DNA from 4 places in the Pectobacterium hainanensis genome. Region 2 is predicted to be linked to each of the others. Evidence: predicted binding sites of a transcription regulator. Region 2 holds the regulator's gene; each other region holds the start of a gene.
What was found. Region 2 encodes PurR, which represses purine synthesis genes. Its sites were predicted from a motif close to CANGCAAACGTTTGCNTG; they were not measured.
Positions count from the first base shown of each region.

Region 1: the regulator PurR is predicted to act here: its motif matches at 4,104-4,121, upstream of glyA (serine hydroxymethyltransferase).
Region 3: the regulator PurR is predicted to act here: its motif matches at 3,321-3,338, upstream of serA (phosphoglycerate dehydrogenase).
Region 4: the regulator PurR is predicted to act here: its motif matches at 2,253-2,270, upstream of cvpA (colicin V production protein).

Region 1 is NZ_JBJYIN010000002.1:29,653-35,953, reverse strand. It holds gene ACKPVM_RS02230 (nickel/cobalt transporter) at 1-490, opposite strand, end outside; gene ACKPVM_RS02225 (DUF1007 family protein) at 487-1,146, opposite strand; gene ACKPVM_RS02220 (3-phenylpropionate MFS transporter) at 1,199-2,347, opposite strand; gene glyA (serine hydroxymethyltransferase) at 2,735-3,988, opposite strand; gene hmpA (NO-inducible flavohemoprotein) at 4,396-5,586, shown strand; gene paeY (pectin acetylesterase PaeY) at 5,945-6,301, shown strand, end outside.
Region 2 is NZ_JBJYIN010000018.1:25,614-31,914, reverse strand. It holds gene ACKPVM_RS16695 (C40 family peptidase) at 1-514, shown strand, start outside; gene cydH (cytochrome bd-I oxidase subunit CydH) at 600-689, opposite strand; gene purR (HTH-type transcriptional repressor PurR) at 1,072-2,103, shown strand; gene cfa (cyclopropane fatty acyl phospholipid synthase) at 2,439-3,590, shown strand; gene ACKPVM_RS16675 (riboflavin synthase subunit alpha) at 3,675-4,310, opposite strand; gene ACKPVM_RS16670 (MATE family efflux transporter) at 4,817-6,190, shown strand.
Region 3 is NZ_JBJYIN010000022.1:64,615-70,915, forward strand. It holds gene ACKPVM_RS18545 (methyl-accepting chemotaxis protein) at 1-1,516, opposite strand, end outside; gene serA (phosphoglycerate dehydrogenase) at 2,007-3,239, opposite strand; gene rpiA (ribose-5-phosphate isomerase RpiA) at 3,535-4,194, opposite strand; gene ACKPVM_RS18560 (LysR family transcriptional regulator ArgP) at 4,397-5,290, shown strand; gene ACKPVM_RS18565 (oxidative stress defense protein) at 5,309-6,034, opposite strand; gene argO (arginine exporter ArgO) at 6,286-6,301, opposite strand, start outside.
Region 4 is NZ_JBJYIN010000002.1:292,066-298,366, forward strand. It holds gene accD (acetyl-CoA carboxylase, carboxyltransferase subunit beta) at 1-130, shown strand, start outside; gene folC (bifunctional tetrahydrofolate synthase/dihydrofolate synthase) at 212-1,480, shown strand; gene dedD (cell division protein DedD) at 1,470-2,204, shown strand; gene cvpA (colicin V production protein) at 2,343-2,843, shown strand; gene purF (amidophosphoribosyltransferase) at 2,865-4,382, shown strand; gene ACKPVM_RS03475 (hypothetical protein) at 4,436-4,576, opposite strand; gene ACKPVM_RS03480 (TonB-dependent receptor) at 4,884-6,301, shown strand, end outside.

The DNA of each region.
Region 1 (6,301 bases), on a different contig from region 2:
CCACACCGGCAACTAAAATAAAGCTCCCTTTTTCCAGCCAGAAACTACTGATATGCAGTGTCTTGCTGGAAAGCTGCAACATTCCCAAGACCACAGAAACCAGCAGCACCGCCATCAACCCTTGCACCAACGACGCAGAGAATGTCAGGCGAAGGCTACTTTTCAACCGGGAAGGATGGGTAGCCAGATAGGTCATAATCACGACCTTACCATGCCCCGGCCCGACGGCATGCAGCACACCATAGGCCAGACTAAATGCCATCAGGCTCAGGCCTGCCTGATGAGGCTGCGCTTCTACCATTTGTAACAGCGATGACATCTGCTGATGCAATGATTTTTGCCAGATAGTGCTCTGTAGTAATATCTGCGGCCAATAGACCACGGCCCATCGGATCCCCAGCCCTAGCAGAAAGAGAAACGACCACAGCGGCCACAACCTGAATATTCGCGTTAACACTGACACACGGTGCCGTGCGACATTCAGATTCATCGACACTGTAACGTTACTCGCTGGGCAAATTGTTTACCCAGTTCCATATCTTCCCCTGGCGAATCATCTTTATCCAGCGAGAGCGCGTATGACTGCAAGTCTTGACTAGGTTTGGGAGTGACCAGCGTAGTTTTGCAACGAGATGCGACTACCGTCGCCAACTTGATCGCATTTTCGCTCTGATAGGACATATCGACATAGTAGCTGGGATCATAAGTCAAGATTTGCAATGGCTCGCCAATCAGCGATTGAGGATGCGCCAACGGCAAAACAAACTCCAATACAGCCTGGTTTCCACTGCGGGAAAGATGATATTCCGTGGGCATTGATGCGTATTTTATTGGCTGCTTATCACGGTATATTTCGGTGAAGTAATGCTGCCCAATGACGTTAGCCATCACTTCGGCCGCCAGTTTTTTCCATACTTCAGAACCTTTGGCAGCATCACCAGCGTCATAAAGCAGATCGGCAGAAGTGAGCGGATCCATCGTCCACTGCATACGTAAACCAGTAATCTGCTCGTCGTGACTTTCAACAGTTGTTTGCATATCAATAAAACTATGTGGATGGGCAAAAACAGGCAAACTCAATAACATACCGAATGCTGTTAATGCTATCTGCCTGTGCCAATATTTTAAAGCGTTATAATGTAACATAACTTTCTCATAGTCCTACATTCTGCTCACACCCACGACAAAACGCCATCTATCAGGTTGCTTTATGATCCACGGCAGGACGGATAAATAATACGGGGACAGCCAACAATGCCATGACCAAAAACGTACCCTGTTGAAAATATTCAAACAGAAAACCAGAAACCATCGTCATTATCGCGATACCGCCCCCCATCGCCAACGCCGAGTATACCGCTTGCAGGCGTAACACTTCCCCTCCAGTATGCGCCGCAATAAAACGCATCCCCGCAAGGTGGCAAACGGCAAACGTACCACAATGCAGTATCTGTATCACAACCAGCCAGGGCAAGGCCACTGTTGACCCCATCAACGTCCAGCGCACTATGCCACACACGGCAGAAAGCAACAGAAGTTGACGGGCGCTCCAGCGCTTAAACAAGGATTGACTAAAGGTAAAAATGATAATTTCAGCAACCACGCCTAATGACCAAAGGTAACCAATAACCGATGCGGAATAGCCTTCGCTTTGCCAATAAATAACGCTAAAACCGTAGTAGGCTGCATGAGCGCCCTGCAACAGAGAAACACAAAGTAGAAAGCGCCACACCGTTGGTGTCTTTAACAATGTTGCCCATGGAGTAACCGCGTCAGGACGAGCCGAAGAGGCAACAGCCATCGGCATGATGCTTGGCTGAAACAACATCCCCAATAGCATAGTCACTAACCCAACACTCAAGATAGCCAGAATAGCGGAATGTCCCCAAACAGCGACCAATTCCCCCGTGACAGCTGAGCCAATCACAAATGCAATCGATCCCCACACTCGCACCTTACCGTAATCCATGACAATTTGACGTTGCCAGGTGGCCGCAAGTGCATCCGTCAACGGGACAAGCGGGGCAAAAAACAAATTGAAGCCAATCATCACAAACATCAGCCAAAGCCAGGCATTTCCAAACCAGAACCCCACCGACAAAAGTAACGCCAATAACGCCAGCACACGGAGTACACTAATCAGTCTGGAAGGATCTTTAATACTCGGCGTAATAATCAGACTCCCAACAAATCGGGCAACCAAGCCGGCACCAAGCAACATCCCGATCGATTCAGCGGAGAGCCCTTCTCCTTTCAACCACCCGCCCCAAAACGGCAGGAAAATGCCGTAACAAAAAAAGTATGTGAAATAGCTTAACGCCAGCCAACGCATTGATTGTAAAACCATAACCTCTCCCTTTGATAGCGAAGTTCGCTACCGACGAACCACCGAAAATGCGCCAACTTTTTTTGCTGGTGACTCTTTTTTGCCAATTACTGTGTCAGAGAGCATCCAACGGCGCAACGCGTTATTCGCCATTAAACAGGGATGAATGTATCAGCCATGATCGACAAGTCTAAAAAATGTCTGGGAGAAATTTTTAACGTTGTGTCGGCAACGGCCCGCTGGGTAGTGGCCAAAGATGGTACGCCATAAAAAAACGTGGGGAACGTTTTTCAACGTCGCTTGCGACGGCCCGCAGGGTGGCGGCCAGGGATGGCCGCCATAAAAAACGCCAGCACACAGGCTGGCGTTGAGGATATGTTCCGACAGTGATGTCAGAAAAATGCTGAATTATGCGTAAACAGGGAAGCGAACGCAGATATCCAGAACTTTCTGTTTCACGCGTTCAATCGTCGCTTCGTCGTTGATATTGTCCAACACATCGCAGATCCAGCCAGCCAGCTCACGAACTTCTGCTTCTTTGAAGCCACGACGCGTTGCCGCAGGCGTACCGATACGCACACCAGAAGTCACGAACGGGCTCTTAGGATCGTTCGGCACGCTGTTCTTGTTAACAGTGATATTCGCACGACCCAGCGCAGCATCCGCGTCTTTACCAGTAATATTCTTACTCACCAGATCCAGGAGGAACAAGTGGTTGCTGGTGCCGCCGGAAACCACGTTATAGCCACGAGACAAGAAGACTTCTACCATCGCTTTGGCATTTTTCGCGACCTGCTGCTGGTAAACCTTGAATTCGGGTTCCATCGCTTCTTTCAGCGCAACCGCTTTACCTGCGATAACGTGCATCAATGGGCCACCCTGACCACCAGGGAATACTGCAGAATTCAGTTTCTTATACAGATCTTCGTCGCCGCCTTTCGCCAGGATCAAACCACCACGCGGACCCGCCAGCGTTTTGTGGGTCGTCGTCGTCACGATGTGAGCATGAGGAACCGGGCTCGGATAGACATCCGCTGCAACCAGACCCGCAACGTGCGCCATATCGACAAACAGATAAGCACCGATGCTGTCAGCAATTTCACGCATTTTCGCCCAGTCAACCACGCCAGAATAGGCAGAGAAGCCGCCAACGATCATCTTAGGTTTATGGGTACGCGCCAATTCGGCCATTTCGTCATAGTCGATTTTACCGCTTTCGTCGATGCCATAAGGAATGACGTTATACAGTTTACCAGACAGGTTAACCGGAGAACCGTGTGTCAAGTGACCACCGTGCGCCAAGTTCATCCCCAGGATGGTGTCACCCGGTTGCAGCAGCGCGGTATAAACTGCAAAGTTCGCCTGCGAGCCGGAGTGTGGTTGCACGTTGGCATAATCTGCGCCAAACAGCGCTTTCGCACGATCGATAGCCAGTTGCTCGACGACATCGACATGCTCACAGCCGCCGTAGTAACGTTTGCCCGGATAACCTTCAGCATACTTGTTTGTCAGTTGAGAGCCCTGAGCCTGCATAACACGTGGGCTGGTATAGTTTTCTGACGCAATCAGTTCAATGTGCTCTTCCTGACGCACCACTTCCTGCTCCATTGCTTGCCACAGTTCTGCATCATAATCGGCAATGTTCATTTCACGCTTTAACATCCGGCATCTCCTGACTCAGCTAACGTAAATATACTGGAAAAAATCACCCACTCGGGCACTGGCCTATAGTGTAAACCGTTTATCCCTAATGAAGATAGGTCTTGACAGAGGTTTTTACGCAAACGATTAGCTCCAGACAGCACAAGGCCTGTAAGGATTTAAGATAAACAATGCAAAGCAGAGTTTTCTTCATTTTCAACCTGTTCTTTCTTCATGTTGATAACGCTAGCATCAAAAAACGCAGGCGCATTTTTCAACGCTGTATAACAAACGTTGTGTAGCAGGAGCCCGAAACATGAGGATTAAAACAACCCCTACCACTAACGGGGTAATTTACAGCGATCGGCAACATCTATAAGATGCATTTAAAATACAACTTATAAGCACCTAATACGTAAGGAGCCACCATGCTGGATCACCAAACTATCGCAACGATTAAATCCACTATCCCGTTATTATCTGAGACAGGTCCAAAGCTGACTGCGCATTTTTATGAACGCATGTTTACTCATAACCCAGAATTGAAAGATATTTTCAATATGAGCAATCAGCGCAACGGCGATCAGCGTGAAGCGTTATTCAATGCGATTTGCGCTTATGCGGCCAATATCGACAACCTCTCAGCATTACTGCCCGCTGTAGAGCGTATCGCACAAAAGCATGCCAGTTTTAATATTCACCCGGACCAATATCAGATTGTCGGCGGGCATTTACTGGCAACGCTGGATGAGCTCTTTAACCCCGGTCAGGACGTTTTGGATGCCTGGGGTAAAGCCTATGGCGTACTGGCAAATGTTTTTATCCAACGAGAAAGCGATATCTACAAGGATGCCGAAACCAAAATCGGTGGCTGGTCTGGCGTACGGCCTTTCCGCATTATTGCTAAACAGCCACAAAGCACCGTCATCACCAGCTTCATGCTGGCTCCAACTGATGAACAACCCATAGCAGATTTCCAGCCGGGACAATATCTGGCGGTCTATATCAGGCATGACGGCTTTGAGAATCAAGAGATCAGACAATATTCCCTGACCCACGAACCCAACGGAAAATATTATCGTATCGCGGTAAAACGTGAAGAAAGAGGTGCAGTATCGAGTTACCTTCATAACGTTGCACGCGAAGGCGATGTTATCCATCTGGCCGCACCACACGGCGATTTCTTCCTCGACCAACCGACCTCGACGCCTATTGCGTTAATCTCTGCTGGTGTCGGCCAAACACCAATGTTAAGCATGTTGCATTTCCTGAAGCAACGACAACATCAGGCCAATGTCCTGTGGCTACACGCCGCAGAAAATGGCACGACGCATGCTTTTGCCAATGAAATCGCTCAAATTGGCGCAGAGTTACCGATGTTTCAGCAGCAAATTTGGTACCGGGAACCACAACCTGAAGATCGTGCCAATAAGGATTTTCACTCTCAGGGTCTGATGCAACTCAATGTGCTTTCTGATGAGTTAACCATTCCTAATATGCACTATTACCTATGCGGCCCCGTCTTATTCATGCAGTTTGCCGCCCAACAATTGCTGGAGATGGGGATTTCACCCGATCGCCTGCATTACGAATGTTTTGGTCCACACAAAGTCGTCTAACCCTCATTGGTGACGGATCAAACTCCCCGGGCCGCTTTTGCGGCCTTTTTTATTGACAACACATGCCGATAAGCTGGATAAGGAGATGCGACACCTTAACGATATCGATCACAATTTGCTAAGTTCGCCGACCTACTGCATCGATAAAAAGATCTTGGTCACACAATGAATAACGCTCATTAAAATAATATTTCATTTTTCATGAATGGTCATTTCACACACTTCCACTACAGATTAGGTAAAAATAAAAAAACAGCATTTTCCAATCCATTGAATTATAAAATTACGCTCTGTCTCACGACATGCAAATTCCGATCAATACGCTCTTTGACTCATGCAACAAGGAATATGTCCAACCATGCCAAAATGTTTTTCCAAGAGTGTGGCCTGCGCCATTCTGTTTTCTGTTCCCTCAATGATGGCGTATGCCGTGACATCCAATACTGCGCACCATACAAAACAACAAAGCATTATTGAGATAATGACTGGCACTAAACTGGCCGAACACACAACGCTGACAGGCCAGCTAACCCACAGGGAAATACATCTTCCTGCCACCATTATTATCAAAGATCAGCAAGGTCAACGCAGGCAGGCTCAAACGGATGAACAAGGTAAATATCATATTGATGTTGCAGAATTGACCACACCGTTGCGTCTCTCGGCGATTGAATCCGGCGGTAATAATTGCCTGATCAATAATATTCCCAGGGCT
Region 2 (6,301 bases):
GGCTACTCACGGCAGATTAAAATCCGGTTTGAAAGGTAAAGTAGAAACAGGAAAAAAAGAGAAACTGGATAAAGGCTTAACGCTCAGTGCTGCACATAAAAAGCGTTATCAGCATGCCAAATTAACGGCAATGAACAAACTAATGAGTCAGATCGGAAAACCCTATCAGTGGGGAGGGGCTTCCCCATTTACGGGTTTCGATTGCAGTGGGCTGGTTTATTATGCCTATAAAGACGTCGTTAAAATTCAAATACCACGTACGGCTAACGAAATGTATCACCTGCGTGATGCAGCCCCGATTAAAAAGAATGAACTGGAAAGTGGTGATTTAGTCTTCTTCCGCATCAACAACCGTGGCGCAGCGGATCACGTTGGTGTTTATCTGGGGGACGGCAAGTTTATTCAGTCGCCCAGGACAGGCTCAGACATCCGCATCAGTAAATTAAGCGAAGATTACTGGCAGGATCATTATGTGGGTGCTCGTCGGGTTGTGACACCACAAACGATTCGCTAACCGGATTAACGGACACGTTCTGAATATCAAAACGTGTCAGAACCGATAGATAGCTCAAATGAACGTACGTTGGAACACGGATAAATCAGTTCAATACAGCCACGAAGCTAAATACAATAATCATTGCCAAAGCGCCAACGGTCGTCAGCAGTGACATCTTCAGATCGGTATCCATAATTCTCTCCTTTTGGTATCACATCCAAATGATGGTAAAAAATCGGTCTTCATCATTCGGGGTTTAAACGGGCAACCATTTGAAACGATAAATCGTCTGGTTATGCTGATTCTTCCATAATTTTAATGAAAAATCTCGTACTGATGCCGCACGAATAGTATAAATTACCGCTTCCACTTTCGTGGCAAATCGGACAAAATCCGCTGTTTATGATAGCTCTGCGTCCCGGTCGAAAAACATCAACCTTGTCCCTTCAGGTATAATATTCGGCATCCTCCTTCTGAAATCCTGTTTTTTCGTCAAGGAGGAGGGTTTTACACGCAAGCAAACGATTAACAATATACTTACGGCTGTAACAGGTAAGTTTAGGAGTCATTTTTAGATGGCAACGATCAAAGATGTGGCAAAACGGGCTGGCGTTTCGACCACAACCGTATCGCACGTGATTAATAAAACACGTTTCGTCGCCGAAGAGACTAAGGCTGCCGTGAGGGCGGCGATTAAAGAGTTACATTACTCACCTAGCGCCGTTGCCCGCAGCCTAAAAGTTAACCACACAAAATCGATTGGATTGTTGGCAACGTCAAGTGAAGCGCCCTACTTTGCCGAGATTATCGAATCCGTTGAAAACAGTTGTTATGCCAAAGGCTACACGCTGATTTTATGTAACTCCCATAACAACCTCGACAAACAACGCGCCTACTTGTCCATGTTGGCACAAAAACGCGTGGATGGTTTGTTAGTGATGTGTGCGGAATATCCACCAGAATTACTTGCCATGCTCAAAGATTACCGCAGTATTCCCATGGTGGTAATGGATTGGGGACAGGCGCACAGTGATTTCACCGACACCATTATCGATAATGCTTTTGAAGGCGGCTATATGGCCGGTCGCTATTTGATCGAGCGTGGCCACCGGGATATCGGTGCGATCCCTGGCATTCAGGAGCGCAACACCGGAAGCGGTCGCTATCTGGGCTTTTTGAAGGCGCTGGCCGAGGCTGATATCACCGTGCGTAACGAATGGATTGTTCAGGGAGATTTTGAGCCGGAATCAGGTTATAAGGCCATGCACCAAATTCTGTCGAATAAACAACGTCCTACCGCCGTTTTTTGTGGCGGCGATATCATGGCGATGGGTGCAATCTGTGCCGCAGATGAGCTCGGATTGCGAGTTCCTCAGGATATTTCAGTGATTGGCTACGATAACGTTCGACATGCTCGTTTTTTCACGCCAGCACTCACCACCGTGCATCAACCGAAAGAGCGCTTGGGACAATCCGCTTTCTCAATGCTGCTGGACCGAATCACCAGCAAGCGTGAAGATGCACAGGTTATTGAAGTTCATCCAACGCTGATTGAACGCCGCTCCGTCGCAGACGGACCTTTCCGCGATTACCGCCGCTACTCCTGATCGCAAGCGATTTTATCACGTCGAGCCTTCCCGATACTGCTTCAGCCAATTTATGCTTGTTCCCCGGCTGGGGCAGTCCTAAACTAATTGCTGTTTTGTGCAAACTGAATTTTTCACTTTTCTTCACTATCCTTAATCATTACGTGCAAGCGGATGGCACAGATTAACCTTAAGGATGAGTGCCCCTACGTATTGACGTACCGGCTTTTTCTTCTTCAGTTTCCTTTGATTATTCAAAGGCTAGATGATGGGAATATCCCACCGAGATCGATTATAGGTAAAAATTGTCTATGTTTTCCTTGCGATACATCATCGACGCAAGGTAGGGAGAAGCGATGAGCTCATCATATATAGCGGAACTGGATACCCGTAATGAGCCCTGGTTCCATATTGTGCATGACATGCTGAGTATGGCCGATATCAAAATTAATGGCTCTCGTCCATTTGATATCACCGTAAAAAACTCGGATTTTTTCAAGCGCGTATTGCATGACGGCTCGTTGGGGTTAGGGGAAAGTTACATGGATGGCTGGTGGGAATGCGAACGGCTGGATATGTTTTTCCATCGCGTGTTGCGTGCGCGGCTGGACGAAAAGCTCCCCCACCATCTAAAAGATATTCTACGGATTGCCACCTCCCGACTGATAAATCGTCAATCTAAAAGGCGAGCATGGGTTGTTGGTAAAGAGCATTATGATTTAGGTAATGACCTCTTTTCACTCATGCTTGATCCTTACATGCAGTATTCCTGTGCTTACTGGAAAACAGCCGAAACGCTGGAACAAGCGCAAGAAGACAAACTTGAGATGATTTGCGAAAAGCTACGCTTAAAGCCCGGCATGACATTATTAGATATCGGCTGCGGCTGGGGTGGCCTCGCAGAATTTGCGGCTCGCCGCTACGGTGTGTCCGTATGTGGTGTAACCATTTCTCGTGAACAACAAAAACTGGCACAACAGCGGTGCCAAGGTCTGGACGTCACGATTCTGCTACAAGATTATCGAGACCTTAACCTTGCGTTTGATCGCGTGGTTTCCGTTGGTATGTTTGAACATGTCGGCCCGCGTAACTACGATACCTACTTTCACGTCGTACATCAGAATCTGAAATCTGATGGCCTCTTTCTGTTACACACTATCGGCGCGAATCAAACGAACTCTCAGGTTGATCCCTGGACGGATAAATATATCTTCCCGAATGGCTGCCTCCCTTCGGTACGTCATATCGCCCAGGCCAGCGAACCTTATATGCTGATGGAAGATTGGCATAGCTTCGGCACGGATTACGATCGTACATTAATGGCCTGGCATACACGCTTCCAGCAAAGCTGGCCGCAGCTTTCTGAACGTTATCCCACACGTTTTCGCCGTATGTTCAGTTACTATTTGAATGCCTGCGCGGGCGCTTTCCGTGCTCGAAATATTCAACTCTGGCAGGTACTGTTTAGTCCAACTGGTGTGGAAGGTGGGATACGTATCGCTCGTTAACCACCGCGATTAAACGCCGCTGGGGCAATGCTCCCCAGGCGGCTGTTTTTGCAAAACGTGATTGTGGCAGGAACTGCCGTAAAGTTATTCTTCGTTAACCGATTCTTTCGTCTGTTGGCTAGCTAATACACGCTCAACCGTATCCACTACGGCTTGAGTTTGCGGATCGATTTCAATATTCACGCGGTGCCCCAGGCGCTTATGTCCTAAGGTTGTCCGGCTGAGCGTTTCAGGGATCAGGTGGACACAGAAGCGGCTGCGGGTAACCTCACCGATTGTCAGACTAATGCCATCGATACCGATAAAACCTTTGTGCAGGACGTATTTCATCAACGATTCGTCAGACAAACGAAACCAAATCTGGTGATTATTCTCCGAGACCAAAATTTTCACCACGTCTGCCGTACAGATGATATGTCCAGACATCATATGTCCGCCAATTTCATCCCCTATTTTTGCTGCCCGCTCAACATTGACAAAATCGCCTTCCTTCACGTCGCCGAGATTGGTGAGTCGTAGCGTTTCTTTCATCAAATCGAAACTGACACAATCCCCCTCGACCGATGTTACCGTCAGGCAACATCCGTTGTGAGCCACCGATGCGCCCGGAACCAACCCCGGTAGCAGTTCAGAAGGAAGTTTAATGACGTGCGTGCGAAAATTTGATTTTTCATCAATGGACACCACTGGCGCAGTGCCCTGAACAATACCGGTAAACATGCTACTTGCCTCTTAGAAAGAGAGATAAATACCTACCCAGCAGTTTGCACGATATTAAAACGAAAACCAAACTCCATTCCCTATAATCATGGAACGGCGTGAAAGCATTAACCCTTTGTGAATTTATAGCCATTCACATTGGTTTACTTCTGACAAATCGTTACAATGATAGCCTTATCTTATCAGCAACCTTATTGTGTCTATCTACGTTTAGGTATCCCGCATTCTTGTTATATACCCGTCATACTTCAAGTTGCCTGTGCGTTGGCTGCGTTCAGTCACCCGAATCACTTACTCAAGTAAGCTCATCGGGATTCCTTCGCTTGCCGCGTTATTCGGCCTTATGGCCTCACCCCGTTGGGGCCAGCGCAAGCGCTGTTCAAAAACGCCTTGCCGTTTTTGTCCTGAAACTTGAATTATTTTGGGTATAGCCAACAGATTTTACGATACAGGCGACGCCTGTCATCGGAAAAATGACGGGTATAATCAATTCAAGGAAGGTGTTCGTGCAACAGTATCTCTCAGAGGCGCGCAAACTGCTGGCGCTTGCCATTCCCGTGATTATTGCGCAGGTGTCTCAGACATCAATGGGTGTGGTGGATACCATCATGGCAGGCTCCTATAGCGCCACGGATATGGCGGCCGTTGCTGTCGGCACCTCTATCTGGCTTCCCGCCATTCTTTTTGGTCATGGATTATTGCTGGCGTTGACGCCCGTGGTGGCACAGTTGAACGGCTCCGGGCGCAGAGATCGTATCGCCCATCAGGTTCAGCAATCTTTCTTTCTGGCATTACTTATCTCTTTGCTGATTATGGTGGCGCTTTATCAGGGTGAATACGCTATCAATCTGATGAATGACAATGCGCCGGAACTGGCGGAAAAAGCCATTAATTATCTACATGCCTTACTGTGGGGCGTCCCTGGTTACCTGTTTTATCAGGTTCTGCGCTGCCAATGTGAGGGATTATCAAAAACCAAGCCCGGTATGGTGATTGGGTTTATCGGATTGTTAATCAATATCCCCATTAACTATATTTTCATCCACGGTAAATTCGGTATGCCCGAATTGGGCGGCGTGGGCTGTGGCGTAGCTACCGCATCCGTTTATTGGATCATGCTGCTCCTTATGATCGCCTATACCCGCCAAGCCAGCTGGTTGCATGATATCAAACGACACAAATCGCGTTTCCGACCTGATAAACAAGCGCTAACGCGTTTATTTTCACTAGGCTTACCGATCGCACTGGCGATGTTTTTTGAAGTCACGCTCTTTGCGGTGGTTGCCCTACTCGTGCTGCCATTAGGTGTCGTCGATGTCGCGGGTCACCAAATCGCGCTGAATTTTAGCTCATTAATGTTTGTCCTTCCCCTTTCTATCGGCGTCGCGACAACAATACGTGTCGGCCACCGACTGGGAGAAGGTTCGACCGATCTGGCTCGCATCGCGGCATACACGGGGCTGATGACGGGGATTGTGATGGCGTCTTGCACAGCAATATTCACCACATTGTTACGTGAACCCATTGCCCTGCTCTACAATCAGGAGCCGGATGTCGTTGCGATGGCGTCATACCTGATGTTGTTAGCTGCGATTTACCAAATATCGGATGCCATACAGGTTATCGGCAGCGGCGTATTGCGCGGATATAAAGACACCCGCTCAATCTTTTACATCACGTTTACTGCCTATTGGATACTGGGTTTGCCAAGCGGCTATCTTCTGGCGCTCACCGATCATATTGTCCCCAGAATGGGACCTGCCGGATTCTGGTGCGGGTTTATTATTGGCCTAACCGCGGCAGCGATTATGATAGTTGCACGTATCCGCTGGCTTCAACACCAGCCTGCGGCGCAGATTTTAGCCAGAGCCGCACGATAGTGTTATTTTTCGACGCCGAATGATCAAAAAAACGGCGAGATGAGTACAAGCTCAGCAATTAAACCTGGCAAGTGATTTTTCTCCTTGCCAGGCACGATGTCGCTCGCTAGT
Region 3 (6,301 bases), on a different contig from region 2:
CTGCTGCCGAGGCTTCCTGCACCAGCGCCGCATTCTGCTGTGTCGCGCTATCCATTTCAGACACGGCCTGACTCACCTGCCCAATGCCACGGCTCTGTTCGTCAGAAGCGGAAGCAATTTCACCCATGATATCGGTCACGCTGACAACCGCGCGGACAATCTCACCCATGGTTGTGCCTGCCTGAGACACGAGCCCAGAACCTGTCTCCACCAGCCTGCTCGATTCGCCAATCAGCCCTTCAATCTCTTTCGCGGCCTGTGCGCTACGCTGCGCCAAATTACGAACTTCACCCGCCACCACCGCAAAACCACGACCTTGTTCACCCGCACGTGCGGCCTCTACCGCAGCGTTCAACGCCAGAATGTTGGTCTGGAACGCAATGCTATTAATGACGGAGGTGATTTCGGAAATGCGTCGTGAACTGGTGGAAATATCCTGCATGGTATCCACCACGTTTTTCACGATCTGTCCGCCCTTCTCAGCTTTTTCAGAGGCATTTTTCGCCAGTTGACTGGCGTGATGGGCGTTGTCAGAGTTCTGTTTCACCGTTGCGGTCAGCTGTTCCATGCTCGCGGCTGTTTCCTCCAACGCGGCCGCCTGCTGCTCGGTGCGCGAAGAGAGATCGACGTTACCCGCCGTAATTTCTGACGATCCCTGATAGATCGAGTCCGCCCCTTCGCGCACGATCGTCACCGTATCCGTCAGTTCTGCCTGCATGTTCTGGATATTCGTCCCCAGAATACCGATTTCATTACGCCCCATTACCATCGGCGGTTGCGTCAAATCGCCTGCGGCAATCTTCTGGATACGCTCAACCAGTCTGTTAATTGGCGCGAGGATCACATTGCGTACCATGATGTAGGCCATGATCGCCATAATGATAGACAGGACAAAGGAACCCGCCATCATCCAGTAACCCAGTTTGGCGTTCTGTTCTGCCCGCAGATTGATCTCCTGTGCAGCCTTCGTTAATTCACTGACTTTTTTACGAACAGGAATGCTAAATGCTTCATCTAAAGTACGAGCCAACGTACCTTCTAAGGAGATGACTTCTTCAAATCCGTGTTCCATCGTCGCTTTCTGCATAACGAGAATCGCGTTATCACGGTAGTCGGCATAGGCTTTGAGAATTTCGTCATCCAATGAACTCTCGCTTGCTAACTTATCTGGCCGGGCAAAGTATTCATCAAGGCGTTTCTGTGAAGCTCTAATACGGCCTGCCGCCTGGTCTGAAGCAACCTTGAAGACTTCACTATCGCCGATACGATTAGCAGACCCCGCTTGAATAAGCAGTAACCTCACGACACGCAACTGATCAAGGCTACTACTAATGCCAGCCCGAACATCGGACAATTCATTAGCCTTATCCAGAGCGTCGTTGCTTTGCTTCAGAAAATAGCTAGCGGTCCCAATAGAAAGTGCAAATAAAATCAGAATGATTGAAAAAAGCGTAATAAATAGCGAAACGAGACGTATGTTATTAACGTAACTCGGTTTCTCCCTTTGAATAGACATCGGTTGCATTCTTATTCACCATCACTGGTATACATTACCCCTGCTATTTTGTAGCAGAGCCCAAACATCCCCTACATAATTCGAGTTGCAAAACAAAACGTTAACGTTTTGAACGGTACAAAGCGTTAGCGCTCTAGGGCGAGTCTCATTTATGCATCTCGTCATAGGACGCTAAACGAGGGACAAATTAAACCAGCCACAGGCTGGCCTACGGTGAGAGGACAAGATGTCTCTCATTCCTTTCATAAAACAATAAAAGGAGCCATAAGGTTATCGGCACGCCTATTCCAATGCCCACCTAAAACAACGTGATAGAAATCACGTTTCAATAAAATTATTTTTTATCATGAAAAAATGAAACAAGGGGAATTCCTGAGATCAACACATGCTCTAAAAAAATCCCCGACAGAGCGGGGATTTGAAGGAAGATGAAATTCGTTATCAAACGCCTGTAAAAAATTAGGCTGGTAACACATCAGTCAACGATAGATTAGTACAACAGGCGAGCCCGAATCGTACCCGGAATAGCCTTCATCAGCTGCAATGCCGTTTGAGCCCCATCCGTTTCAACATCAATGACCACATAACCAATCTCTGCCGATGTTTGCAGATACTGAGCGGCGATGTTGATACCCTGCTCGGCGAAAATCTGGTTAATCCGCGTCAATACCCCCGGACGATTTTCATGAATATGCAGCAACCGACTGGCACGTTCACTATGTACTGGCAGAGAAACCTCAGGGAAGTTAACGGCCGACAACGTAGAACCGTTATCCGAGTACTTGGCCAGCTTACCGGCAACCTCATCGCCGATGTTCTCTTGTGCTTCCTGTGTGGAACCACCGATATGCGGCGTCAGCAGCACATTGTCAAATTCACATAATGGGGACAGGAAAGGATCGCTGTTGGTTGCGGGTTCCTGTGGAAATACGTCAATGGCCGCGCCAGACAGATGTTTGCTGCTCAACGCTTCGCACAGTGCGGGAATATCAACCACGGTCCCGCGAGCGGCGTTAATCAGGATGGAACCTGGCTTCATCAGTGCCAGTTCTTCCGCTCCCATCATATTCTGCGTGCTGTCATTTTCCGGCACATGCAGGCTCACCACGTCGCTCATGTTCAGCAAATCTGAAAGGTGGCGAACTTGTTGTGCATTACCCAGTGGCAATTTACTTTCGATATCATAGAAGTAAACGTGCATGCCTAGCCCTTCGGCCAGAATACCCAACTGCGTACCAATGTGACCATAACCGATAATGCCCAGCTTCTTGCCGCGCGCTTCAAACGATCCAACGGCCAACTTATGCCAGACACCACGGTGTGCTTTTGCATTCGCAGCAGGAATACCGCGTAGCAATAACAGCATTTCACCCAGTACCATTTCCGCAACGGAACGGGTATTGGAAAAAGGCGCGTTGAATACCGGGATACCACGTTTTGTCGCTGCCGATAAATCAACCTGGTTTGTTCCGATACAGAAACAGCCAACCGCGATTAATTTCTCTGCGGCAGCAAAAACGTCTTCCGTCAGATGCGTGCGCGAACGGATACCAATAAAGTGCGCATCACGGATGGATTCCTTCAGGGATTCCGCGTCTAATGCCCCTTTATGGTACTCAATGTTGGTGTAACCCGCTGCACGCAGATTCTCCAGCGCATTCTGGTGCACGCCTTCCACTAACAGAAACTTAATTTTCTCTTTTTCCAGTGATACCTTTGCCATTTCCCGACCTTATTTTCAGACTTCAGATGCGACTGCTTGCCAAATAGCTCCTGCCAACATAACAAAATTTACGCACTCGGCAATACAAACGATTGCCTGGTTAATATGGCAAACACAACACAGCAAAAAGATTTCTGGCGAAAAATATTGCTAAAAGTGTGCATTGCCATACCGTTAATGGACAAAATAAGAAAAAGTGATATTAAGTACCAAAAATGAGCCGTTAAATAAAAAACTTTTTTATAGAAAAATTTTTAGACGCAAAAGCCCATCCGACCCCGAAACGATTTAAAACTCACTTAACCACCGTTTTTACGCCGTCTGCTGTCCCGACCAACGCCACATCAGCACCACGATTAGCAAACAGCCCAACGGTCACGACACCCGCGATACCATTGATATGATTCTCAACAGCAACGGCATCCATCATGTTCAGATTGTGTACATCCAGAATAATATTGCCATTATCCGTTACCACGCCCTGACGGTACACGGGCTGGGCACCCATCTTGGCTAACTCGCGTGCGACGTAAGCCCTGGCCATTGGAATCACTTCAACGGGTAACGGGAATTTGCCCAATACATCGACCTGTTTCGACGCATCGACGATGCAGACAAACTGGCGAGAAATTGCCGCAATAATTTTTTCGCGTGTAAGCGCGGCGCCACCGCCTTTAATCATTTGCATATGCCCGTTGATTTCATCTGCGCCGTCCACATACACATCCAGGGAGTCAACGTCATTACAATCAAATACGGGAATTCCCAAACTTTTAAGTTTGGCTGTTGAAGCATCAGAACTGGATACCGCACCTTTAATCTGATGCTTTATCGAACCCAGTGCATCAATAAAATGAGCAGCGGTCGAACCGGTTCCCACCCCGACAATGGTGTCAGGACGAACGTAATCCAATGCTGCCCATCCGACTGCTTTTTTCAATTCATCTTGTGTCATAGTTTGTCCACTTTACGTCCATTAATACGAAAAACGGTGCATATTATAGAGTATGCCTTCTAATAAATAGCGCAAATTCCCTACGTTTTCCGTGCATTATTTCATGAACCGTAAACGGGGAAATAAGATTTCTGCATGTCAACACAGCAAAATGTGGCATAGTGAAAAAAAACCGACTTCATTCAGAGGAATACTTACTTCAATGAAACGCCCGGACTATCGAACGCTTCAAGCTCTGGATGCCGTAATACGTGAGCGGGGCTTTGAACGCGCCGCACAGAAATTGTGCATTACACAATCCGCGGTATCACAACGTATTAAACAGTTGGAAAACCTGTTTGGTCAGCCGCTACTCGTCAGGACCATTCCGCCACGCCCCACCGAGCAAGGCCAGAAATTACTGGCTCTGCTGCATCAAGTCGAGTTGCTGGAAGAAGAATGGCTGGGTAATGAAACCAACAGCGATATTCCGTTGCTTTTGTCTCTGGCCGTCAACGCTGACAGTCTGGCTACCTGGCTTTTGCCCGCATTGCAACCGGTCTTGGTTGATTCCCCTATTCGTCTGAACTTGCAGGTAGAAGATGAAACGCGCACGCAGGAAAGATTGCGGCGTGGTGAAGTGGTCGGTGCAGTAAGTATTCAGCCACAGCCGCTACCAAGCTGTCTGGTCGATAAGCTGGGGGCTCTGGATTACCTTTTTGTCGCTTCGCCTTCTTTTGCCGAACGTTACTTCCCAAATGGTGTAACACGTTCAGCGCTACTGCGCGCACCAGCGGTCGCGTTCGATCACCTTGACGATATGCATCAGGCATTTCTACAACAAAATTTTGATCTCTCTCCCGGCAGCGTACCGTGCCATATCGTGAATTCATCAGAAGCCTTCGTGCAATTAGCTCGGCAGGGAACCACCTGCTGTATGATCCCACACCTGCAAATTGAGAAAGAGTTGAGCAGTAACGAGTTAATTGACCTCACTCCTGGGTTATTTCAACGCCGCATGCTCTATTGGCATCGTTTCGCACCGGAAAGCAGGATGATGAGAAAAGTCACTGATGCCCTGCTTGCGCATGGACATCAGGTACTTAGACAATCGTAAAGGCGTCTTGATCGTGCGCTATGGGTTGCGCTGTAATTCAAATACCACATCAACCTGATCGTCAAAGTGAATCGTCTGCTGCTCATACGTTTGGGCAGCGTCACTTTGTACCGCAGCCTCGGCCGTTTTAAACATTCTGGCCATTGGCATAGGTTGATAGTTAGCGACGTGGTAACGGATGCTATAGATCGGCCCCAGTTTAGCGTTGAAGCCCTGAGCTAAAGACTGCGCCTGTGTAGTTGCCTGCTCTATCGCTTTTTTACGTGCCTCTTCACGGTAGCTTTCTGGGTTTACAACCCCCAAATCAACCGTGCGGATTTCATTCAGTCCTGCTTTCAGCGCGCCATCCAAGAGTTCATTCAGCTTATCCAACTGCCGCAAAGTGACTTCCACCTGCCGTACCGCCCGATAGCCTTTCAGAACAGAGCCGCCCGTTTTCAGATAATCATATTCAGGCTGCGTGCGTAAGTTGGCTGCGCTGATGTCTTTCTTCTCAATACCATTTTTTCCCAGGAAATCAAAATATTGAGCAACACGTGCATCAACCTGCTTTTTTGCATCGGCTGCATCTTTTGATGATACGCTCACCTCGATAGCCAGACGGGCCATATCAGGGGTAGCGTCAACGCTAGACGTGCCAGACGTAACAATATGCGGGCCATCCGGCAATTCTGCCGCTTGAATCGCCAGCGGTAATGAACCGAACCCCACCATCGCAGCTAATGCTAATACTTTCAGCTTCACAGTCTCTCCTTTATTTCTCTCTTATCGCTAAAGGCCAGATGGCTTATTAGCACAACCAGCAAACGCTATCGGACACTGCCGACAACCCATTTACTGCATTGGTAAACCATACTTATTGATAAAAATAGGCACAGGCAAATAATAGATTGCAGCAGCCACCATAGCGTAGCGCTGCCACAACAAAATATAGGTGAATTCCTGAAAATAGGGGAAGAAAGTACTGTGGAAAAGGCGTCAAACAGGCTTATCGATTACCAACCATGACGA
Region 4 (6,301 bases), on a different contig from region 2:
CGTTCGCCGCCCGGATATGCGTTATAAACTGGCGACAATCCTTGCCAAGTTGACCAATCAACCAGAACCGGGTAACGATGTGGTCGAACACCACGGTGATACTGCGTCCGAACCACAGGATGAAGTGTAGCCGAACCAATGAACAGGAAGCGTGAGCCACAATGCTCATGCTTCCTGTATAAAATGAACCGTAAGCCAGTGAACGGGACTCATGAATAATCTTCAAATACCCCAAGCCACGTCGCCTATGGTCACGTGGCTTCATTATCTGGAACATCTGCACGCTCAGGCCATTGATTTGGGATTGGAGCGCGTTAAGCAGGTAGCCGAACGTCTTCAATTACTCCAGCCTGCCAGCACTGTCTTTACCGTCGCAGGCACCAATGGTAAGGGAACAACGTGTTGTACTCTGGAGTCCATATTGATGGCTGCCGGTTTGCGCGTTGGTGTCTATAGTTCCCCGCATTTATTGCGTTATACCGAAAGAGTGCGTATTCAGGGCGCGGAGCTGCCGGAGTCACGCCATTGTCAGGCATTTTCTGATATTGAAATGGGAAGAGGGGATATTTCTCTTACCTATTTTGAGTTTGGGACGCTTGCCGCGTTACAGTTGTTTAAGCAGGAAAATCTGGACGTCGTGATTCTGGAGGTTGGCTTAGGTGGTCGGCTTGATGCGACCAACATTGTTGACGCGGACGTCTCTGTCGTGACGAGCATTGCAATCGATCATACTGATTGGTTAGGCAAGGATCGCAATAGTATCGGCAGAGAAAAAGCGGGCATCTTTCGCCATGGTCATCCGGCCGTTGTCGGTGAGCCGGATATGCCAATCTCGATAGCTGAGGTGGCGCAAGAGAAAGGCGCGATATTATCGCGTCGTGGACGCGATTGGGATTTTTCTGTTCAACGTGATGGCTGGAGTTGGCAGAATAAACAGCGTGAGCTGTCCGGTTTGCCAATGCCGAACGTGCCTTTGGCTAACGCAGCTACTGCACTCGCTGCGTTGAACGATTCGCCGTTGAATATCAGCGAAGAGGCTATCCGTCAGGGGCTGCGGCAGGCCGCATTACCCGGACGTTTCCAGATTGTTCGTGAAAAACCCATGTTAATTCTGGATGTGGCACATAACCCTCACGCTGCGGCATACCTGGCTAGCAGACTGACAGCTTTGCCTAAAACGGGAAAAACTCGTGCAGTCATTGGTATGCTGGCGGATAAGGATATCCCCGGTACGCTGGCTTATTTGCAGCCGCTGGTGGATGAATGGTATTGCGCACCGCTGGAAGGGCCACGCGGTGCGTCCGTTGAACAACTAACAACGCATCTGGCGCGCAGTCAATCGTTCGCCGATGTTGCTAGCGCGTGGCGTCAGGCGTTGGTGGAATCAACTGAGCAGGATATTGTTGTAGTGTGCGGATCTTTTCATACGGTAGCGCATGTGATGGAAGCGCTGGATGAGGAGAACGGAAATGGCGAGTAAATTTCAGAATCGCCTGGTTGGAACCGTTATTTTGGTTGCCTTGGGGGTGATCGTGTTACCCGGCCTGTTGGATGGTAACAAAAAGCACTATGAGGATGAGTTTGCGGCGATCCCGTTAATCCCGAAGCCGGGGGATAGCAATGAAATGGACTCGCTGCCGCCGTTGAACCAGTCTTTGATCACTCAACCGCCGGAAGGAGCGGAAGAGGCGATGCGAGGTTCTGCGCCAGCCGTCGATACGGCTACTCCTACCGAGAACGTTGCGCCAGCGACAAATACGCCGGTGGTCACCGCGCCACCGATTGTGGTAGAGCGGCCGCCAGTGCAGGCACCGGTCCAAACGCCGGTTGTGCCAAAAGTGCAGCCGAAACCGGAGGTGAAACCTAAAGCGGAGCCTCGGCCTGAACCGAAACCCGAACCGAAGCCAGAGATTAAACCCGAGCCTCGAACGGAAACCCCGCCAGTTGAACAGGCGCCAACTGGGCAGGCTTATATCGTTCAACTGGGGGCGCTGAAGAATGCGGATAAAGTGAATGAAATTGTCGCTAAGCTTCGCCTCTCTGGCTATAGGGCTTATACCGTACCGACAACACCCATCGCAGGACAGATTACACGTATCTATGTTGGTCCGGATGCCTCAAAACAAAAGCTTCAGGCATCGTTGGGCGAGCTACAACAGTTGAGCGGACTCAGTGGGCAAGTACGGTCACATAGCGTTCGGTAAGCGGAAATCTGCCTTTATTATCGATTGATAAAATCGGCAGAAATACGCTACGCAAACGTTTTCTTTTTCTGTTAGAATTCGCCGCGAACAGGATGACGTCGCGGCTACTGATAGCCTCGTTCATTATTAGGATCGTTCATGGTTTGGGTTGATTACGTCATTATTGGCATCATCGGATTTTCGGCTCTGGTCAGCTTGATTCGAGGGTTTGTTCGTGAAGCGTTGTCATTGGTCACTTGGGGATGTGCATTTTTTATCGCCAGCCATTATTACGCCTACCTTGCGATCTATTTCACTCGTTTTGATGACGAACTGGTACGTAACGGTATCGCTATTGCCATCCTGTTCATTGCGACGTTGATTGTGGGTGCTATTGTCAACTATGTGATTAGTTCACTGGTCGAACGCACTGGGTTATCCGGTACTGACCGCGTATTAGGCATTTGTTTTGGTGCGTTGCGCGGCGTGCTGATTGTCTCTGCGCTGCTATTCTTTTTGGATACCTTTACTGGTTTTTCACAGAGTGCCGACTGGAAGCAGTCCCAGTTAATCCCGCAGTTTAGCTATATTATCAGGTGGTTTTTTGACTACCTGCAAAGCACGTCAAGTTTCTTGCCGCAGCACGTCACGCTGCGGTAGCGCTGATGAGGAAAAGACACCATGTGCGGTATTGTCGGTATCGCCGGTTTTACACCGGTCAACCAGTCGATTTATGACGCGTTAACGGTGTTGCAACACCGTGGGCAGGATGCAGCGGGTATTGTAACCATCGATGCCTTAAATTGTTTTCGCCTGCGCAAGGCCAATGGCCTGGTAAAGGACGTATTCGAAGCTCGGCATATGCAGCGTTTACAAGGAAATATGGGGCTTGGTCATGTGCGTTATCCGACAGCGGGCAGCTCCAGTGCTTCAGAAGCGCAGCCTTTTTATGTCAATTCTCCCTTCGGGATCACACTGGCACATAACGGTAATCTGACGAATGCGCACGAACTGCGTAAGAAGTTGTTTGCACAAGAGCGTCGTCATGTTAACACCACGTCAGATTCGGAAATTCTGTTAAATATTTTTGCCAGAGAACTGGATCGTTTCCAACATTACCCGCTGGAAGCCGATAATATTTTTGCCGCCGTTGCCGCCACACATCAGCAAATTCGTGGCGCTTATGCCTGCGTCAGCATGATTATTGGGCACGGGATGGTGGCATTCCGCGATCCTAATGGGATCCGTCCTCTGGTGATTGGCAAACGCGATTTGGAAGATGGACGCAGCGAATATATGGTGGCGTCGGAAAGTGTGGCGTTAGATACGCTGGGCTTTGAGTTCCTGCGTGATGTTGCACCGGGTGAAGCGATTTATATCACTGAGAAAGGGCAGTTATTTACCCGCCAGTGTGCTGAGAACCCGAAAAGTAACCCTTGCCTGTTTGAGTATGTGTATTTTGCTCGCCCTGACTCGTTCATTGACAAAATTTCTGTCTACAGTGCTCGTGTGCGTATGGGGCAGAAGCTCGGCGAGAAAATCGCGCGGCAGTGGGAAGATTTGGACATCGACGTGGTCATTCCGATTCCTGAAACGTCTTGTGATATCGCGTTAGAAATCGCTCGTATTATTAATAAACCGTACCGTCAGGGGTTTGTGAAAAACCGCTATGTGGGACGGACATTTATCATGCCGGGGCAATCGGCGCGTCGTAAATCCGTTCGCCGCAAGTTGAATGCGAATCGGGCTGAATTCCGTGACAAGAATGTGCTGCTGGTGGATGATTCCATTGTGCGTGGCACAACGTCAGAGCAGATCGTCGAAATGGCTCGCGAGGCGGGGGCGAAGCGTGTTTATCTGGCTTCTGCTGCTCCGGAGATCCGTTTCCCGAACGTTTATGGTATCGATATGCCAAGCGTCAATGAGCTGATAGCCCATGGTCGCGAAGTCGAAGAAATTCGTCAAATTATCGGCGCGGATGCCCTGATTTTCCAGGATCTGGAGGATTTGATTGCCGCTGCTCGTGAAGATAATCCAGATATCGTGCAATTCGAGTGCTCGGTATTTAATGGTGTCTATGTGACGAAGGATGTCGATCAGGGTTATCTCGATTATCTGGAAGCGTTGCGCAATGATGATGCCAAAGCATTGCGTAGCCAAAATGAAGTTGAAGATCTGGAGTTACATAACGAGGGATGATGCTGGCGGTGAATGTTAACGCGGTAATGTGCCGGGTTATCTGATAAACCGATTTATTTTCCCGCACATCGTTCATTCGCCTTTCCTTCATAGGGAAGGATTAACGGATTGATAATATAGTAACTTTCTTCCCAGCGATGGGAGAAATGGATCAGTTTAAAACGTTTGATATCAATCGATAAAAAAGGGAGCATGCTTTGGCATGTTCCCTTTTTTTACATGAGAACACGATATCAACATCCTCGTTGCAAGCCACGAACCGTCAGGAAAAACACTTCCAGCTGTACCGTTGTGCCTTCCCATTCGCCAAACATTGAACATTATTTCAGTCATTCGTTTGATCGATCATACAAACCATCGATACATAACTAACACAGTTCACTCAAAACGATCACATTTGTCATTTATTGATTGAAAATACTAATAATTATCATTTACATTGTTGGGTGTTTTTTTACACAATTTCTTGCAAAAATATTCAACAACAATAAAGGGCATATGATGAAATATACCTCTTTGATTTCTATTAGAAATGCAGTATCTCTGGCGTTAGCGACAACCGCGTTAAACACGATTGCAGCTGAAAATAACAATGATGTTTTTGTTGTTACTGCAAGTGGTTATGAACAAAAGCTGACCGAAGCAGCGGCCAGCATTTCTGTCGTTAGTCAGGATGAGTTAAGCAAGCGTAAGTATAACGATCTGGCTGAAGCATTGAGTGATGTTGAGGGCGTTGATGTACGCAGCACTACTGGAAAAACCGGTGGATTGGATATCAGTATTCGCGGTATGTCCAGTGATTACACCTTAATTCTGGTGGATGGTATTCGTCAGAACGGTACTGCTGATGTCACGCCTAATGGTTTTGGCGCTATGAACACCAGTTTCATGCCACCGCTGTCAGCGATTGAGCGAATTGAGGTGATTCGTGGCCCAATGTCCACATTGTATGGTTCTGAAGCAATGGGCGGCGTGGTCAATATCATTACCAAGAAAGTCGCAAAAGAATGGTCGGGAACGGCAACGCTGGAACACACGTTCCAGGAAGATACTGACTATGGTGATGCCTCTAAGTTCTCTTTCTATTCCAGTGGCGCTCTGGTGGAGGATTCACTGGGATTGGCCTTACGTGGCAGTATTTTCCGCCGCGAAGCGTCGGAAGTGACAAACTCATCTGGAGAGTTGTTAAATCAGCGGGGCGCAAATCCAGTCAAATCAGATAACTATCTGCTTGGCGGTAAACTGAGCTGGCAGGTCAATGACAAGAATACATTGTGGTTGGATGGCGAGATCGCTAATCAAAAATACGACAATAAAGAGAATCAGCTCGGCACGATAGGGGTGGTTGGCGGTTATGAAGATACGCTGCGTTACCAGCGTCGTAAAGTGACGTTGGGCAGTGATAATCAGTTGGATTTTGGTACCTGGAATTCCAGCCTTTCTTATAATCAGACGGAAAATAAAGGACGCTTGATTACCTCAGACTCAGTGCCCGATAACTCCAGCGCTGCTGGTGATAAGCGTTTGCTGAAAAATACCAACATTATGCTTGATACCAAACTGGTTGCCCCATTAGGGGATAGCCATCTGTTTACCGTTGGCGGTCAATATTGGAATGCCACAATGAAAGACGGCATTGTTCTGGCAAATTCCGGCGGAAAATTTGAACAGGATTACTGGTCACTGTTTGCTGAGGATGAATGGCGACTGTTGGATTCACTGGCATTCACGGGTGGAGCGCGTTACGAATACAATGATACGTTTGGTGGTCATGTCAGCCCGCGAGCCTATCTGGTCTGGAATGTCATGGATGAATTGACGGTGAAAGGAGGTGTCAGCACCGGTTATAAGACTCCTTCGCTGGCACAATTACACAATGGTATTAGTGGGGTGAGTGGCCAGGGAACGGTCACCACGAT